2 regions of the Synechococcus sp. UW106 genome follow, and region 2 is predicted to be linked to the other one. Evidence: predicted binding sites of a transcription regulator. Region 2 holds the regulator's gene; the other holds the start of a gene.
The links. The regulator NtcA, encoded in region 2, controls nitrogen genes in cyanobacteria. The targets are predictions, from matches to a motif close to GTANCNNNNGNTAC.
Positions count from the first base shown of each region.

Region 1: a site for NtcA is predicted at 3,448-3,461, ahead of DXY30_RS09805 (molybdenum cofactor guanylyltransferase). Genes of this name have one in related genera too.

Region 1 is NZ_UCNV01000009.1:423,902-432,118, reverse strand. Features, by position in the region: gene DXY30_RS09825 (alpha-E domain-containing protein) at 1-345, shown strand, start outside; gene DXY30_RS09820 (transglutaminase family protein) at 318-1,217, shown strand; gene DXY30_RS09815 (redox protein) at 1,205-1,696, opposite strand; gene DXY30_RS09810 (GTP 3',8-cyclase MoaA) at 1,776-2,819, opposite strand; gene DXY30_RS09805 (molybdenum cofactor guanylyltransferase) at 2,816-3,409, opposite strand; gene DXY30_RS09800 (NarK family nitrate/nitrite MFS transporter) at 3,675-5,216, shown strand; gene DXY30_RS09795 (nitrate reductase) at 5,298-7,529, shown strand; gene DXY30_RS09790 (nitrate reductase associated protein) at 7,510-7,977, opposite strand.
Region 2 is NZ_UCNV01000009.1:39,795-48,011, reverse strand. Features, by position in the region: gene DXY30_RS08020 (glycoside hydrolase family 38 C-terminal domain-containing protein) at 1-1,931, shown strand, start outside; gene psbN (photosystem II reaction center protein PsbN) at 1,919-2,059, opposite strand; gene psbH (photosystem II reaction center phosphoprotein PsbH) at 2,144-2,344, shown strand; gene DXY30_RS08005 (TatA/E family twin arginine-targeting protein translocase) at 2,355-2,585, shown strand; gene pth (aminoacyl-tRNA hydrolase) at 2,614-3,231, shown strand; gene DXY30_RS07995 (DUF3146 family protein) at 3,231-3,488, shown strand; gene DXY30_RS07990 (resolvase) at 3,472-3,912, opposite strand; gene DXY30_RS07985 (DUF3084 domain-containing protein) at 3,909-5,060, opposite strand; gene ntcA (global nitrogen regulator NtcA) at 5,088-5,804, opposite strand; gene rph (ribonuclease PH) at 5,863-6,606, opposite strand; gene DXY30_RS07970 (cob(I)yrinic acid a,c-diamide adenosyltransferase) at 6,751-7,350, shown strand; gene dcd (dCTP deaminase) at 7,350-7,943, shown strand; gene thyX (FAD-dependent thymidylate synthase) at 7,955-8,217, opposite strand, start outside.

The DNA.
Region 1 (8,217 bases), 380 kb from region 2:
ATCAGCCCCGCATCGGTGGCCCGCTTTTTGCTGCTAGGCCCCACCTTTCCTCGGTCGGTGCGGTACTGCCTCCAGGGCATCAGCGACACCTTGCAACAGATCCAGAAGCACCCGAGCCAAGACACGCCGGATGACCTCGACTGTTTGCGCGGGCAGCTCCTGGCCCGCTGGAGCTACGTGCGGATCGACAACCTGATCGAATCCGGCCTGCATCAAGCCATTGACCAGCTTCAGCAAGACCTCAATCAACTCCACATCCTGATCCAAACCCGCTATTTCACAAGCGCCGACCTCCGTACCACCCCAGCCGATCCAGCATGCGCGCTCTCATCGTTCACCGCCTGACCTATCGGTATGACGCCCCGGTTTTCTTAGGGGAGCATCGCCTCTGTCTGAGACCGCGGGGGCAGGGGTTCCAGACCTTGCTGGACCATCACCTCAGCGTGCTGCCTGAACCTGAGCAACGTCGGGAACTGGTGGCCGCCAGCGGCGACGAAATCCAACGGCTCCGCTTTCTTGGCAGCACCGAGCAACTCGTCTTTGAGGCCCGCAGCCTGGTGGAAACCCGACCGGCTCCACCGCTGCAGAGCTGCTTCAACGGACTCGAACCACCACTGCCCTACCCGAGGGGCCAACTCAACAGCGATCTGCAGGGCGCCTTAGAAGGCTGGTTGCCCAATGGACAGCACGAACCCGCAGCCATCGACCTCACCCAGGAAGCGCTGATGGGCAGCAACCAACAGACCCTGGCCTTTCTGAAGCAACTCATTGAACTGATTCAAGAGCGGGTGAAATACACCCAACGCCATGTAGGGCCGGCCTGGCCAGCGGGCCGAACCCTGCGCGAGCGAATCGGCTCTTGCCGAGATCTGGCCATGCTGATGGTGGCCTGCTGCCGCGTGGTGGGTCTTCCGGCCCGATTTGTGAGCGGATATCAACTGCAGCAACCTCCCCCGAAGGAGTACGACCTCCATGCCTGGGCGGAGGTCTACCTACCTGGAGCGGGCTGGAGAGGCTTTGACCCCAGTGCCGGCACGGAGGTCAATGAGCGATATGTGGTGCTCGCCACCTCCTCCAAGCCGGAACTCACCGCGGCCGTGAGCGGCAGCTTCAGCGGCCCCCCAGGAACAGCGAGTGAGCTGAATTGGCAGATTCAGATCAACGATGAAGCCACCGGAACGGAGAACTCACATCACAACCTCGTTCAGGCCGCCTGAAGCAGAGGTTCCACCCCATGCAACTGGGGCTTCCGAGCAGAGCTATGGGTTGCAGCCATCAAGGCCGGGATCTCGGCGCTGTTGTAGACGCGAAATTCCCGCACAAGAGAGACGCCTTCCTCACGGACCGCCTGGTTCAGAACGACGGAGCCATCGGGATCGGAAATCGAACGGTGGAAGGTGCCGGGAGGAATGCGAAGGATGTCACCACCACTCTCCAGCCGAACGATGTGAAACGGCTGCTCCCAAGCCAGATTCACCAAAAAGAAGGTTCTCCCGCCGCTAGCCGCCAGCAAATTGTCTTCCTGATGGGGATGCAAATAAAACTGCCAGGCTCCGCTCTCAGGGTCGTTGGGTGGCGACACCGCCGGACCGCTATGTATCACCAGGTCACGCGCGTTCGAGGTGTCCACAGTCACGTCGAAGAAACGAACCGATGGAGTGTCGCGAAAGCGCTCGTAGGCCAGCAGTTCGAACATCTCGATGGATCCTTGAAGATCCTTCAGCTGACCTGTTGTACCGGGAGCCTCACTCAAAAACGGTGACAATCACAACGGTTCAGCCCCCCAGATACGCCATCTCCGCATGAGTTGACGCACCGGCCTCTGGATCACGCTCCTCGCTGTAGCGATCTTGGCGCCGCTGCCAGAGATCGCGCATGGCCTGCTCTAGGCAAGGCTCCGACGAGAGCACAGGCTTGAGATCCATGCCATCAGCGGAGAACAAACAGGTGAACGCCTGCCCATCGGCGGTGACTCGCAACCGGTTGCAATCTCCACAGAACGGCTCACTGATCGAGGCGATCACACCGATGGCCCCGGCACCATCGCAATAGCTCCAACGCTGTGCCGTCCCACCCAGCGGGCGCCCCAGGGGTTCGAGGGGCCAACGAGCGTGAATGCGCTCCACCATCTGCGCCGCCGGCAGCACCTGGTCCAGCCTCCACTGGTTGCGGTTGCCCACATCCATGAACTCAATCAAGCGCAGCTCCACCCCCTGCTGCCGCGCCAAACCGGCCAAGGGAAGAAGTTGATCATCATTCATCCCCCGTTGGATCACGGCGTTGAGCTTGAGTTCACCGGCCGAGGGGTCAAAACCAGCGGCACGAGCCGCCGAAATGCCGTCCTGCACCTTGCGCACCAACCGTTCACCGGCGAAAGCGCCACCCTGGAGACCAGCCATGCGCGCTGCTGCATCCCCTTCTGCTGCATCCAAGCTGATGGTGATGCGATCCAACCCTGCTGCGCGCAGCGACCGAGCCATCGGTTCCGAAAGCAAAACCCCGTTGCTGGTCAGCGCCACCGCTTCAAGACCTGCCATCGGATCTGATCGACGCCTCCGGGCTTGCGCCACCGCCTCAAGCAAGGGCAACAACCGACGGCTCAACAACGGCTCTCCACCCGTTAGCCGTAGCGTTTGGGTTCCAAGGCGCGAGGCGACACGAATAACGCGCATCTGCTGCTCAAGCGTTAGCAAGCCAGGTGGGTCATCCACATCCGGACGGCAGTACGGACAGGCGAGATTGCAGCGGGCCGTCAGTGACAGCCGCAACACCCCGAGGGGCCGGTTGAATCGATCTGCGAGCGGCAGCGAGGTGCTCATCCTTCCAACGCTGACAGATCTGCGGAGCAGTTGGCATTGAGCAGAGCTTCTGCAGGCAACCGCACCGACTGATGAGGAACACGCATCAACCAGTCCATCCAGCGCAACTCTCCACGTTGCAATTGCTGATCGAGACAGGAACGAAAGGGGGGGCCTGAAGGAATCACCGCCAACAACGGCTGCAGCCGCTGACCGTCATGGGCCACCGCTGCTTGCTCAGGAGAACGGTTCCAGGCGGCGATGAGCTGAACAAAAACAGCCGTCCGCAAGCGCGGCATGTCCACCGGAAGCACCAGCAACGCCTCTCCGGGCGGAAGCGGCAGCACCCTGGCAAGCGCCTGCAGGGGGCCATTCCAGGGAGGGGGCTCCAACAGCACGGAACATCCGGGTCGGAGCTCCAGAACCTCTGCATGCTGGCGATGGCGACTCAACACTTGCACCGGGTACCCCAAAGGCAGCAGCTGGTCGACCAACGCCGTCAGCCAGACACCACCGGATGGATGGGGCAACAGCGCCTTGTCACGCCCCATGCGACGGCTGCGTCCGCCACTGAGCAAACAAACCCGCAAGCCTTGGTTCACATCGCTGATCAACAATCTGCACCAGCGAAGTCCAACAACCCAACAAAGTTGCAACCGCTACCAAATCATCCAGGCACAAGAACACCTGATCCAATCAATCAGCTCCATTGATGTTTGCTAAGGAACACAAAAACAGAGATTGGTAACCAATCTGACCAAACAAAGGCCCGGCAAGTTGATTAACTGCGCGAGTTAAACGGATCTTCTTTTTGACCGTTTTGCCATCCCTGGGCACCCTTCGTTTTGACGCCCGAGGTTTCACTTCTTCTTCTCAATGCTTGGCGACCTCTGGTCGTTCCAGGGCAGGTATCGAACCCTTCACCTGACCTGGATCGCCTTCTTCTTGACCTTCGTGGTCTGGTTCAACCTGGCCCCTCTGGCCACCACCGTGAAAGCGGACCTCGGATTGACTGTTGGTCAGATCCGCACAGTGGCCATCTGCAACGTGGCCCTCACCATCCCGGCTCGTGTGCTGATTGGCATGCTGCTGGACAAATTCGGACCCCGGGTCACCTACTCCTCAATCCTGGTCTTCTCGGCCATTCCCTGCCTGCTGTTTGCCTCCGCTCAGGACTTCAACCAACTTGTGGTGGCACGTCTGCTGCTCTCCATCGTGGGCGCCGGCTTTGTGATCGGCATCCGAATGGTGGCCGAGTGGTTCCCTCCCAAGGAAATCGGCCTCGCGGAAGGGATCTACGGCGGCTGGGGCAACTTCGGCTCCGCCTTTTCGGCCCTCACGATGGTGGCCCTCGCCGGCTTCCTCTCCTTCTCCGGTGGTTTCGAACTGCCGACCGGTGCTGTTCTGAACTGGCGCGGTGCGATCGCCCTCACCGGCATCGTTTCGGCTGCCTACGGCCTCTTCTACTTCTTTAACGTCACGGATACACCCCCCGGCAAGACTTACCAGCGTCCTGAGAAGACCGCAGGCCTGGAAGTCACCTCCATGCGCGACTTCTGGGGCCTGCTCGGCATGAACGTGCCCTTCGCGGCCATCCTCTGTGTTCTCTGCTGGCGCCTGTCCAAAGTTGGCTTCCTCACCGCAAGCACCTACCCGCTGGCCCTCGGTGCCGTCGCCGTCTGGTTTGCCTTCCAGACCTGGGGAATCATTCGCACCAACCGCGATCTGATCCTTGGCAACAAGGTTTATCCCAAGGAAGACCGCTACGAGTTCCGCCAAGTGGCGATCCTCGAGCTCACCTACATCGTGAACTTCGGTTCCGAACTGGCCGTGGTCTCGATGCTGCCCACCTTCTTTGAAACCACCTTCGACCTGCCGAAGGCCACCGCCGGAATCCTGGCCTCCTGCTTCGCCTTCGTGAACCTGGTGGCGCGCCCTGCAGGTGGTCTGATCTCCGACCGGGTCGGCAGCCGCAAGAACACCATGGGCTTTCTCACCGCTGGTCTCGGCGTGGGCTACCTGGTGATGAGCATGATCAAACCAGGCACCTTCTCTGGCACCACCGGCATCGTCGTGGCTGTGGTGATCACCATGCTCGCCTCCTTCTTCGTGCAATCCGGTGAAGGCGCCACCTTTGCGCTGGTGCCCCTGGTCAAGCGTCGCGTCACCGGTCAGGTGGCCGGTCTGGTCGGTGCCTACGGCAACGTTGGTGCCGTCACCTACCTGACGATCTTCAGCCTCCTGCCGATGTGGATGGGCGGCGGCGGCGAACCCACCCCCGAGGTGATTGCTGCCTCCAACAGCGCCTTCTTCCAGATCCTGGGCGTCGCAGGTTTGATCGTGGCCTTCTTCTGCTTCTTCTTCCTCAAAGAGCCCAAGGGCTCCTTCGCAGAGCTGCACGAAGGCGAAACGGCCTGATCCATCAACCTCAGCAGCAACTCGTTGCTGCGCAACGACCCGGAGCTCCAGCTCCGGGTTTTGTTCTTTTTTGGTTCCTGCATGGTGAACTCCCCCCGCAGCGTGCGCAGCCAGTGCCCCTACTGCGGAGTGGGCTGTGGCCTAGAGCTGCTCCCTCCTGCTGTGAAGGGCCAAGCCGTGAAGCGGGATGCTGAAGGCAATCCAATGTGGACGGCCCGCGGCGACCGCGAGCATCCCTCCAGTCTTGGTCAGGTCTGCATCAAGGGCGCCACGGTTGGCGAAACGCTGGCCCAAGGACGACTGCGCCAACCCCTGTTCCGCGAAACGCTCGAGGACGACTTCGCACCGATCAGCTGGGACGAAGCCCTCGAAAAAATCACCGGACAGATTCAGGCAAGCGTGACCCAGCGCGGCAATGCCGATGGCATCGCCATGTACGGCTCCGGCCAGTTCCACACCGAGGATTACTACCTGGCCCAGAAACTGCTGAAAGGCGCACTGGGCACCAACAACTTTGATGCCAATTCGCGGCTGTGCATGAGCTCAGCAGTGGCGGGCTACACCCGCAGCCTGGGTTCCGATGGTCCTCCCTGCAGCTACGAAGACCTCGACCACTGCACGGTGGCGTTTCTGATCGGCACTAACACCGCCGAGTGCCACCCGGTGCTGTTCCAGCGCCTGCTGAAGCGAAAACGAAAAAACCCTGGCAGCGTCAAGATCGTGGTGGTGGATCCACGCCGTACCGACACCGCTAAAGCCGCCGACATCCACTTGCCGATTGCACCAGGCAGCGACCTGGCCCTGCTGCACGGCATTGCCCACCTGGTGCTCCGCGAGAACGGCCAGGATCCAGCCTTCATCGACGACCACACCGAGAATTACGACGCTTTTTTTGACGTCGCCGCCCGCTGGACTCCAAGGCGGGTTGCCCTGTTCTGCAACATCCCCGAAAAACGCCTGCGGGAAGTGGCCGCTCTGTTCCACCGGCGCGAGAAGGTGCTCAGCCTGTGGTCAATGGGGGTGAACCAACGCCGTGAAGGAACAGCAGTCGTGCAGGGGTTGATCAATCTGCATCTGCTCACCGGTCAGATCGGCAAAGAAGGAGCGGGCCCGTTTTCCCTGACCGGCCAACCAAATGCCATGGGCGGGCGCGAGGCCGGAGGCTTGGCGCATCTCCTGCCGGGCTACCGCTTGGTAGCCAACGCTGACCACCGTGCCGAAGTGGAGCAGGCCTGGCGGCTGCCGGAAGGACAGATCAACGCCAAGCCTGGATTGGCGGCCTGGCAGCAGATCGAAGCAATGGAACAGGGCGCTCTGGATCTGTGGTGGGTGGCCGCCACCAACCCCCTGGTCAGCCTCCCGGATCTCGACCGGGTGAAGTCAGCCATAAACAATTGCCCGCTGGTGGTGGTGAGCGAGGCCTATGCCGACTCTGAAACGTCCCATTACGCCCACCTGCTTTTGCCCGCAGCCCAGTGGAGTGAGAAGGCCGGTGCCATGACCAATTCCGAACGACGGGTGACCTATTGCCCGGCCTATCGACGCCGCTTCGGCGAAAGCCGGCCCGACTGGGAGGTGTTCGCTGACGTGGGACGCCGCTTGGGCTACACCAAACAATTCAGCTTTGATTCAGCGGCCGCGGTTTACGCCGAATTCACCGAACTGACCCGAGGGCGCCTCTGTGACGTCAGTGGCCTGAGCCATGCACTGCTTGAACAGGACGGTCCACAGCAGTGGCCGTACCCCCACGGCAGCACCCCCAGCGCAACGGCGAAACGCCTCTACGAAGACCATCAGTTCCCCACCCCGAACAAGCGCGCCCGCTTCAGCACCGATCAACCGCTCGGGCTGGCGGAGCCCCCCTGCGAGACCTACCCCCTTGTACTGACGGTTGGCCGCTATCTGGGGCAGTGGCACACCATGACCCGCACAGGGAAGGTGGAACGGCTGATGAAACAGCATCCCGAACCGCTGCTGGAGATTCACCCCGGTGACGCTCAGGATCTAAAACTGCGTAACGGCGAACTGGCAGCGATCAGCTCGCGCCGCGGTCACCTCACCGCCACCGTGAAAGTCACCGATCGCATTCGGCGTGGATCGGTCTTTCTGCCAATGCACTGGGGATTCACCCAGGAGAAGGCCTGCGAGGCCAACACCCTGATGCACGATGAGGCCTGCCCGGTATCGAAGCAGCCGGAACTCAAGGCCTGCGCGGTGATCGTGGCTCCGGCCGTCTCGGTGGTAAAACCCGTCGAGCAGCAGAAAGGAAGGCTGGAGGCACTGCGCCGGCTGCTCACACCAGCACTTCGCTGAAGGCTGCTTCAAGGTTGTGGTGATCGTGTCCCGGCCGGGCCAACTTGCACAACGCAAAGCGATCCAGCTCACTGAGCTGAGCCCATTGCTCCAGAGTCATCAACACACCTCGCGCCGTTGCCGCCTCCTGCACCGCAGCGGGCAGCTCGGCCAGCTGTTGCCAGGGGGCGCCGCTGACCGGTGGAAGATCCTTCGCCATGCCATCGGCCATGGCGCTCGTGCAATCGCGCAGGTGTTGGCGAAGCTGCTCGATGGCGTCGGCCCCATCCGGCCAATCCACCAGGGTTTGACGTTGATCCTTGGAGAGTTGCAACCAGTGATTGAGCTTTAACTTCACCCCACAGAGATCAAGTTTCCGACGCACACAAAGCGGTATGCAGCGCCAGTTGCCGATGAAATCCTGCTCAAAGGCAAAGCAATGGCTGGCGGAATCGCAACGACTGGACATCAACCAAAGCCTTGATTGGTGTCAATGATGACAACAGAAGACCGCGGAAACAGAGATGTTTACTTTGATACAAATCTTGGCCTGTGCGCTTCGCCCTCTCCCTCGGAATGTTGCTGGGAATGTCCCACGGATGGGTCACGGCTGAAGCTCTCCAGCAACATCCAATGCAGGACTTTGATCCCATAGGAACTGTTAATTCCGCTACACAATTCAGCCCATTCAGTAGTCGTTCACACCAAT
Region 2 (8,217 bases):
TCGCGGCAGGATTGCCTGCGGTGGCTGCCGCCACCGGTGTGCGCTGGTTCTGTACGCACAAGTTGGCCTGGAATGCTGAGAACCCATTCCCGCACCGTGTGTTCCGTTGGCGTGGACGGGGACGATCCGAACTTCGGAGCCTGATGCTGCCGCCGATCGGGCGTCGTGCTGACCCCGTGGAGATGTTGGTGGAGCAGCGTGCATGGCATCAGGCCACGGGGCTAGAAACGGCGCTCTGGATCCCTGGTGTTGGAGATCACGGTGGTGGTCCCACCGACGAGTTGCTGGAGCAGATCGAGCTCTGGGAGGGGCAAACGAATGCGTTGCCTACCCAAGCCGGCACGGTGCGTGAGTTCCTGACGGAGCTGGAGCGGGGCGATCAGGCCTGGCCGGTGTGGCGTGATGAGCTGTTTCTGGAGTTGCACCGCGGCTGCGCCACCAGCCGGCCAGATCAGAAGCGTCACAACCGCACGCTGGAGAGGCTTTTGCGGGAAGCCGACGCTGCTTCGGCCCTGTTGGCACTCGCTGGTCAGGACAGCGGCAGCAGTGATTGGCGTCCGCTGTTGTTTCAGCAGTTTCACGACATCCTTCCGGGAACTTCGATCCCGGAGGTGTTTGAGCAGGCGGAACCGGTCTGGTGCTTGGCTCGGCGCCAGGCCCGCCAGGAACGCGACCGGAGGCTGGCAAGGCTGCCTTGTGCGAATGACTCCGCGGTGGACTGGAGTTGGTGGGGTCTGCAACCTTTGGCCTCATGGTCACCAATGGTTCGCCTTCCAGCTGGATCGTGGTCGGTCGATGCCGTTTCACTGCCCCAGCAGGCTGCTGCGGTTGGTGGGACTTGGGTGCAGTTGCCATGTCAGCAAGGCAGTTGCTCTGTGCCCCTCAGGCGTGAACCAGGGTTGAAGCACTGTGCTTCTGAACCCCGTCACCCCGTGGTCATCGCATCGCTGGGGTCAGGAGCCTGGCGTCTGGGTAATGATTTGATTGAACTTGATGTCTCCGCAGCCGGACTCCTTGCTTTCAAGGGGAGTGATGGAAGAGAGCAGTTATCGGCGCCGCTGCAGCTCGAGCGCTACCGAGACCGTGGAGAATTTTGGGATGCCTGGGATCTGGCTGCTGGTTACCGCTCCAATCCCCTGGGTGTTGGCTCCACGGGATCGTTGCAATGGCTCGAGAAGGGCTCCCTGGTCGCCCATTTGGTGCTGAGGCGAAAAATTGGCGCCAGTTCCATGCGCCTGGACCTGCGGCTGAAGGCCGATACGCCTTGGCTGGAGCTGATCTGCAGCATCGACTGGTGCCAGACCCACGAGTTGTTGCGCCTGGAGCTGCCGCTGGCGACTCCCGCCGTTCGGATCGGTGCCGACACCAGTGGAGGGGTGATTGAACGCCCCGCTGAGCCGATGACACCTCGGGAAAAAGCCCGTTGGGAAGTCCCTGTGATCTCTTGGTTCGCCTCGCAGTCGGCGGCTCCTGGAGGTGGGTTGGCTGTGTTGCTGGATGGTCCTCAGGGGGTTGATTGGTCTCCATCACGACTTGGCATTTCGCTGCTGCGCGGTCCAACCTGGCCTGATCCCAGTGCTGATAAGGGCTGGCATCGCCAGCGTCTTGCTCTCATGCCGTTGTCAGGCTCCTGGAGTGATGCCGGTGTACCGCAGGCTGCGATTGCATTTCGCGAGCCTGGTTGTTGTGCACCTCTGCCCGCTGAGCTGCGTCAGTGGTTCCCATCGCTCCCGAATCAGCTCACGCCGGTTGCTCTGCAGCGCAATGGCGGTGACTGTTTGCTGAAGCTGATGAACGCGGGATCTGCGCGCTGTAGATGGGCCCCTGGTTCAGGCTGGCGCGTTCGCTTTCAAGCCGACTCAACTGCAACAGATCAAGTGGTGATCGCTCCCGGAGACCTCGTGTCTCTCGTGCTGTTTCAGTCCTCGTGATCGTCAAACGGGTCATCGAGAGCTTTTGATGGCGGACCAAAGGCCTGGTACACACCAAAACCGGTGAGTCCGAACAAAACGGCGAGCACACCGATGGCAACGGACAGGGCTGGGGACGACGTTTCCATCACATCTCTCGACAGGATCGACCCCGAACCGGAGTCGGCCCCTACAGTATCGGGACTTCAAACCACCCGAGACCCAGCGTAGTCATGGCCCAACGCACCCGTCTGGGAGACCTTCTCCGCCCACTGAACTCCGAGTACGGCAAGGTGGTTCCCGGATGGGGCACCACACCCGTGATGGGCATCTTCATGGTGCTTTTCTTGGTGTTCCTGCTGGTGATCCTTCAGCTCTACAACAAGTCGCTCATCCTTGAGGGCATCAACGTGAACTGGAACGGCCTCGGCTGAATCTGAACCCATGAATATCTTCGGCGTCGGTCTCCCCGAAATGGCGGTTATCGGCGCCGTTGCGTTATTGGTTTTCGGTCCGAAGCGCTTGCCAGAGCTAGGTCGCACGTTGGGAAAGACCCTGAAGGGATTCCAATCTGCGTCCAAGGAATTTGAGCGCGAAATCAACAAAGCCATGGCAGATCCGGAGGTGCCAGCGGACGCTGCCAAACCGGTCGAAGAATTTCCCCCCGGCGACTGAGTCGCCACAACTGAGTCGCCACAGTGGTATGACCACCGATCTCAAGCTTGTCGTGGGACTGGGGAACCCCGGCACGAAATACACGGGCACGCGCCATAACATCGGTTTCATGGCTTTGGAGCTTTTTTCGGAGCGTTCCGGATTCAGCTTTCGGCAGCAAGCCAAATTGCATGGCTTGGCGGCCGACACAGGAGTGGGTGATCAGCGTTTGCGCCTTCTCATGCCGCAGACCTACATGAACGACAGCGGTCGTGCCATTCGTGCTGGGCTCGATTGGTTTGGCCTCGAGCCCCATCAACTGCTGGTGCTGGTGGATGACATGGATCTCCCCCTTGGCCGTTTGAGGTTGCGTGCTCAGGGCAGTGCTGGTGGTCACAACGGACTGCGTAGCACCATTCAGCATCTCGGCACCCAGGCGTTCCCCAGGCTGCGGATCGGGATTGGTGCTCCGGCTGAGAACCCTGCCGAGCGTCGTGCCCGAACGGTGTCTCACGTGCTTGGTCCCTTCAGCAAGCTGGAGCAACCCTGTGTGGGCGCTGTCCTGGACGCTGTCCTGGAAGGGATTCATCGTCTTCAACGTCAGAGCTTTGAGCGCGCCGGGACCTGGATCAACGGGTTTCGCTACGACCTGGAGTCCGAAGACTGATGCCGGCTCTTCCGGCGACAACAGCCCATCTACGGGTGCTTCGCCAATGTTTTCAGGCGAAATGTGTGGAGGGTGAGGTCTCTGCCGGAGGCTTTGAGTGGCAGTTTTCCTGGGCGTTTGACCGCGGCGAGCTGATGGTGGAGCCGTCCTTAGGACGTGCCCTGATCGAGGATGCTTTGCGGCGATTCCTGGTGCGTTCTGATTACAAGCTCGAACCAGGAGGTGACTACACCTTCATGGTCAGGGCCAGGTTTTGAGCAAGAACATGGGTGCAGGCTCTGGCCATTGCAGGCGGCACCCCAGGTGCTCTTCAAGCATGACCAAGGCGGCAACAGCATCCAGGTCCACCGGTGGAATGCGCAGCCCTTTCGGTAGAACTCGGCGCCAACCCCGAGCCGGCCACAGCGTCCAGTAACGCTGTCTTGCCCGCAGGGTGGTTCCCTGCTCCGGAATCACGGTGAGCCTGCCCAGGCCTTCCAGCCGCTTGATCCACGCTTGGCTTCCTGTTCCGTCGCCAATCAGGATGCGATCTAGAGCTTCGTCTTGATTCCACTGCTCGAGCCAGGGTTCCACGGCCTCTGGGGTCAGCACATGGCCCTCGCAGACAAGACCATGCTGAAGATCGGCCAGCACAAGGCCACATTTGCAGCGGCCTGGGTCGAGCACGGCCACCCGCTTCATGGGGATGCCTCAACCGTGACGACCACAGCATCGGAGCTGTAGCTGATCCCTGCGGCAATCACCTTCAAGACCACGCGTTTGCTGGGTCCCTCTATCAATGTCTGGGCCAGTTGGGAGAGTGCTGATCCATCGAATTGCAGTCCTTCCGTCAGGGATCCTCGCCGTTGCACCTCGGCATAGGCCGAGGCCAAGAGAAGGTTCAGCCGCGTTCGAATGCCATCCGGTGTGCGTTCATCCGTTCGCAGTGTGGTGGTCGCTAGCACGTCACCGCTTTGCGCCACCGGGCGGTTGGGACGCACTTCGGGGAAGGCGTACACCGCCGTTTCACCACGCAGCACATTGGTGGCGGAGCGCAGCGAGATCACCCAGGTGTCCGGCTTGCGGATGATGTTCTGCAAGCGTTCCACGTCGCTGCGGGGAACGCGGATCAACTGTCGTTCGGGTGCTTCACCCGGCCTCACCTTGCCGTAGGCGTTGGCATTGGCCTCTTGAAGCAGCCTGTCGACAGCTTGTTTCGCTTGATCAGGAGCATCGAGACGAACCGTTGCTCTCGCCAAGGTCTGTCCGCTACTGATCACCACCGATCCACGCCTCAGGGCGACCAGGTTGAATTCGAGTTCCTTGAGTTCCTTCTCGCCAGCTCGGATTCGGCTCCGCACGCTGTTCAATTCGGCCTCCGTGCGCTGGATGTCGGCATCGCGGGAGGCGATGTCCCGGCTCAGACGCTCACGTTCTGCTTCGAGTTGGGCGCGTTCGTTCTGCAGAGGAGCCAGTTCACGGCGCATGGTGTCAGCCCGTTGCTGTGACTGCTTGAGTTCAGCGGCGATCCGGTTGGCTTCTGTTCGGGTCTCTTCTCGTTCCCGTTCGGCTGCATCGAGCTGCCGCCGGCTGTCCTGGAGCCGGTCTTGCAGAGCATCCAGTTCAAACAGGCCCACCCGCAGCTGGCGGCTCACCAGCAGCAGCAGGCCGAGCGACAGTGCGCTGATCAGGCTGCCGGTCAGCACCGTGATCAGAACGGCGGTCCGTCGCGGGCGCATCTTGAACAGACTCAGGCGGGCCTTGCCGACACGACTTCCCAGCCGGTCACCCAGGGTCGACAGAACGCCCCCGAGCACCAGCAGAACCAGGATCAGTGCCCAGCCACTCATGGCCGCACCTGTGGGTAGACGTGCTGCCTAGCTGAATCGTTTGGCCAGAGCGATTGGATCCAGAACGGTGATTTTTTTGCGGTCAATCTGAACCAGACCGGATTGACGCAAGTCTCCCAGCAGACGCGTGATTGTCACGCGCGTTGAGCCAATCGCTTCGGCGATGGCCTGATGGGACAGGCGCAGGTCGATGGTGATTCCCAGTTCATCTGCTACGCCGAAATCCCTGCACAGCACCAACAGAAAGCTCACCAGTCGGGATGACATGTCCCTGTGGGTCAGCGTTTCGATCATCGTTTCGGTCTGAAGAATCCGACTGGAAAGGCCCTGCAGTAAGCGCAGGCCAACGCTGGTATCCGCTTCAATCGCCGCCTTCACGGATGTCGCAGGCGCCGTCACCATCTCGACTCTGGTGAAGGCTACGGCGTGGTAGAAGCGATCAGACCGTTGTCCGGTCAGCAACGACAGCACCCCAAAGAGGCTGTTCTCGCGGAGCAAGGCCACTGTGATCTCTTCCCCTGACTCGTAGACGCGGGAGAGACGGACCGCTCCGCGGCGGATCAGATAGACCCGTTCAGCAGGATCTCCAGGGAAAAAGATGGTCTTGTTGCGGTCCACCAGTTCACTGCTGGCGCCGTCCAGATCCCGGATGATTTCCAGGAGGGAGCGGTTGGCCGGTTCTGTGCTGGGGGTTGGAGCCACCATCTGCGGGGCGTATCGGCTGAAACCTCGGCTACTGGTCATGACAACCCCCTTGTGAGGCGAAGCTACGGAGCCAACGGTGGCTGCCGTGTAGCGGTTATTACGTAACTCTGCTGTGCTCGTTCATCGCTTGGCGTTGCGCCTGCATCAGGGATGTCAATCCAGGCTCAGCCAGATCCAGTAATTCATTGAGCTGGCTGCGGCTGAAGGGCGCTCCCTCCGCAGTTCCCTGGATCTCCAACAGGCGACCATCGCCAGCCTGCACAACATTCAGGTCCACCTCAGCTCTGCTGTCTTCGCTGTAGTCCAGATCCAGCAAGGCCTGGCCATCCACCAGGCCGACGGACACGGCCGCTACCTGGTCGATCAGTGGCGATTGCTCCAGAATCCCCTTTTCCACGAGTGAAAGGCAGGCTTGATCAAGGCCGAGCCAAGCTCCCGTGATGGATGCAGTCCGTGTTCCGGCGTCGGCCTGGATCACATCGCAGTCGATCAGCAAGGTGCGCTCGCCCAGACGCTTCATGTCGATCACAGAGCGAAGGCTTCGGCCGATCAACCGTTGAATCTCCTGCGTGCGGCCCGACAATTTCATGAGCTCCCGTGATTGCCTCTGCGGCGTGGATCCCGGCAGCAGCCGGTATTCGGCGCTGACCCAGCCCAATCCTTCCCCCTTGCGCCAGCGGGGAACGTTGTCCTCCAGGCAGACGCTGCACAGAACAGCGGTTCGGCCGGTGTGAACCACAAGGGAGCTCAAGGCAAAACCCATCGGATTCCAGGTCACCGAGAACGGCCGTAATTGCTCAGGCCGACGGCCATCGGTGCGGCTTCCAGCGGTTTGGCTCATCGGTGGTGTGCAGTTCTGCAAGCCTCGCAGGCGGTTGGTTCTCGCCCGTCCAAACACTATGGGTGGTGTCAATGCACTTGTGGAATGTCATCTCGCCGCTACATTCAAGGTCTTGCCGGGATTGCCCGGACGGATGTTGCCGTGATGACCACAAGCCTTGCCGACCCCCAAGCGTTCCAGAACTCTCTGGATCGGGATCAGCAGGCTTTGCAGCGGGCAGGACTCAGGCCCCTGCCACCTGTTGCAGATCCTCCACCGCTGTATCTGGTGGCTCCCGAAGGGCAGCTCCAGGTGCACACGGCGCCCTATCGCGGCAGTTTCGCCAATGTTCTCAGTCAGGCGATGCGTTCCGCTGGTCTGGGCAGTCGTGTTCTGATCAGTCAGTTCCTCAAAGGGGGCGTGCAGCAGGGGCCCGCAGGTCGCGTCCAACTTTGTGGAGGCCTGGTCTGGCTGCGTCCTGAGGTGCCTCTCTGCCTCTCCTCTCCGAATCACCCCGGCGGTGCGGAGGCGGTTGCTGCCGTTTGGTCCATCTGCCGTCAGCATTTGATTCAGGGGGATCTCGACCAATTGGTCCTGGATGAAATCGGCCTGGCTGTGGCCTTCGGTTACCTCAATGAATCGGACGTGATTGCAGCTCTCGAGCAGCGGCCCGCCTCGATGGATGTGATCATCACAGGACCTGCGATCCCCGCCGGCGTGGTGGAGATGGCAGATCAAGTCACGGAGTTGCGCCGAGGTTTCTGATGCTCAAGTGCGATCGCTGGATCACTGAACAGGCTGGGCAGGGAATGATCGAGCCATTCCAGAGCGGCCTCGTCCGTCATCTGGATCCGGAGCAGAAGCTGCGTCCGGTGCTGAGCTTTGGTTGCTCCTCCTACGGCTACGACCTACGCCTGTCTCCTCAGGAATTTTTGATCTTCCGGCACGTTCCCGGCACGGTGATGAATCCCAAGCGGTTCAATCCGGCAAATCTCGAGCCCACTCCTCTCCATGAAGATGAGGACGGTCGATATTTCATTCTTCCGGCCCACTCCTATGGCCTTGGCGTGGCGCTTGAAAAGCTTCGAGTTCCTCCCAACATCACTGTGATCTGTTTGGGTAAGAGCACCTATGCCCGCCTTGGAATCATTGTGAACACCACCCCAGCGGAAGCAAGCTGGGAGGGGCACCTCACCCTTGAATTCAGCAATAGCTCTGGTGCTGACTGCCGGATCTATGCCGATGAAGGCATCTGTCAGCTGTTGTTTTTTGAGGGTGATCCCTGTGCGACCACCTACAGCGATCGACAGGGCAAATACCAGCACCAGCCAGAACGTGTGACGCTCGCCAAGGTTTAGACCTCCCCGCTTTAAGGGGCCAGTCGTGCTCGATGCAGCCTGCTTTTTTCGTACCAGGCGGCGAACTCAGGAGCCCAATCCAACATGTGGGGCCACATCAGATCGCAGAGCTGGCGGATCTCCAGCTGAGCATCGAGTTTGGCTCGCAGATCCATGAAGTGGAGAAACGCGCGCAAACTGAAGCTCACCACAAAGTGCTGGCGGTAGTCGAACGGAAGGATGCCGCGGGCGTGCTCCTCGGAGAAGCCGGCTTTGAGAAGATCCCTGTATCGCT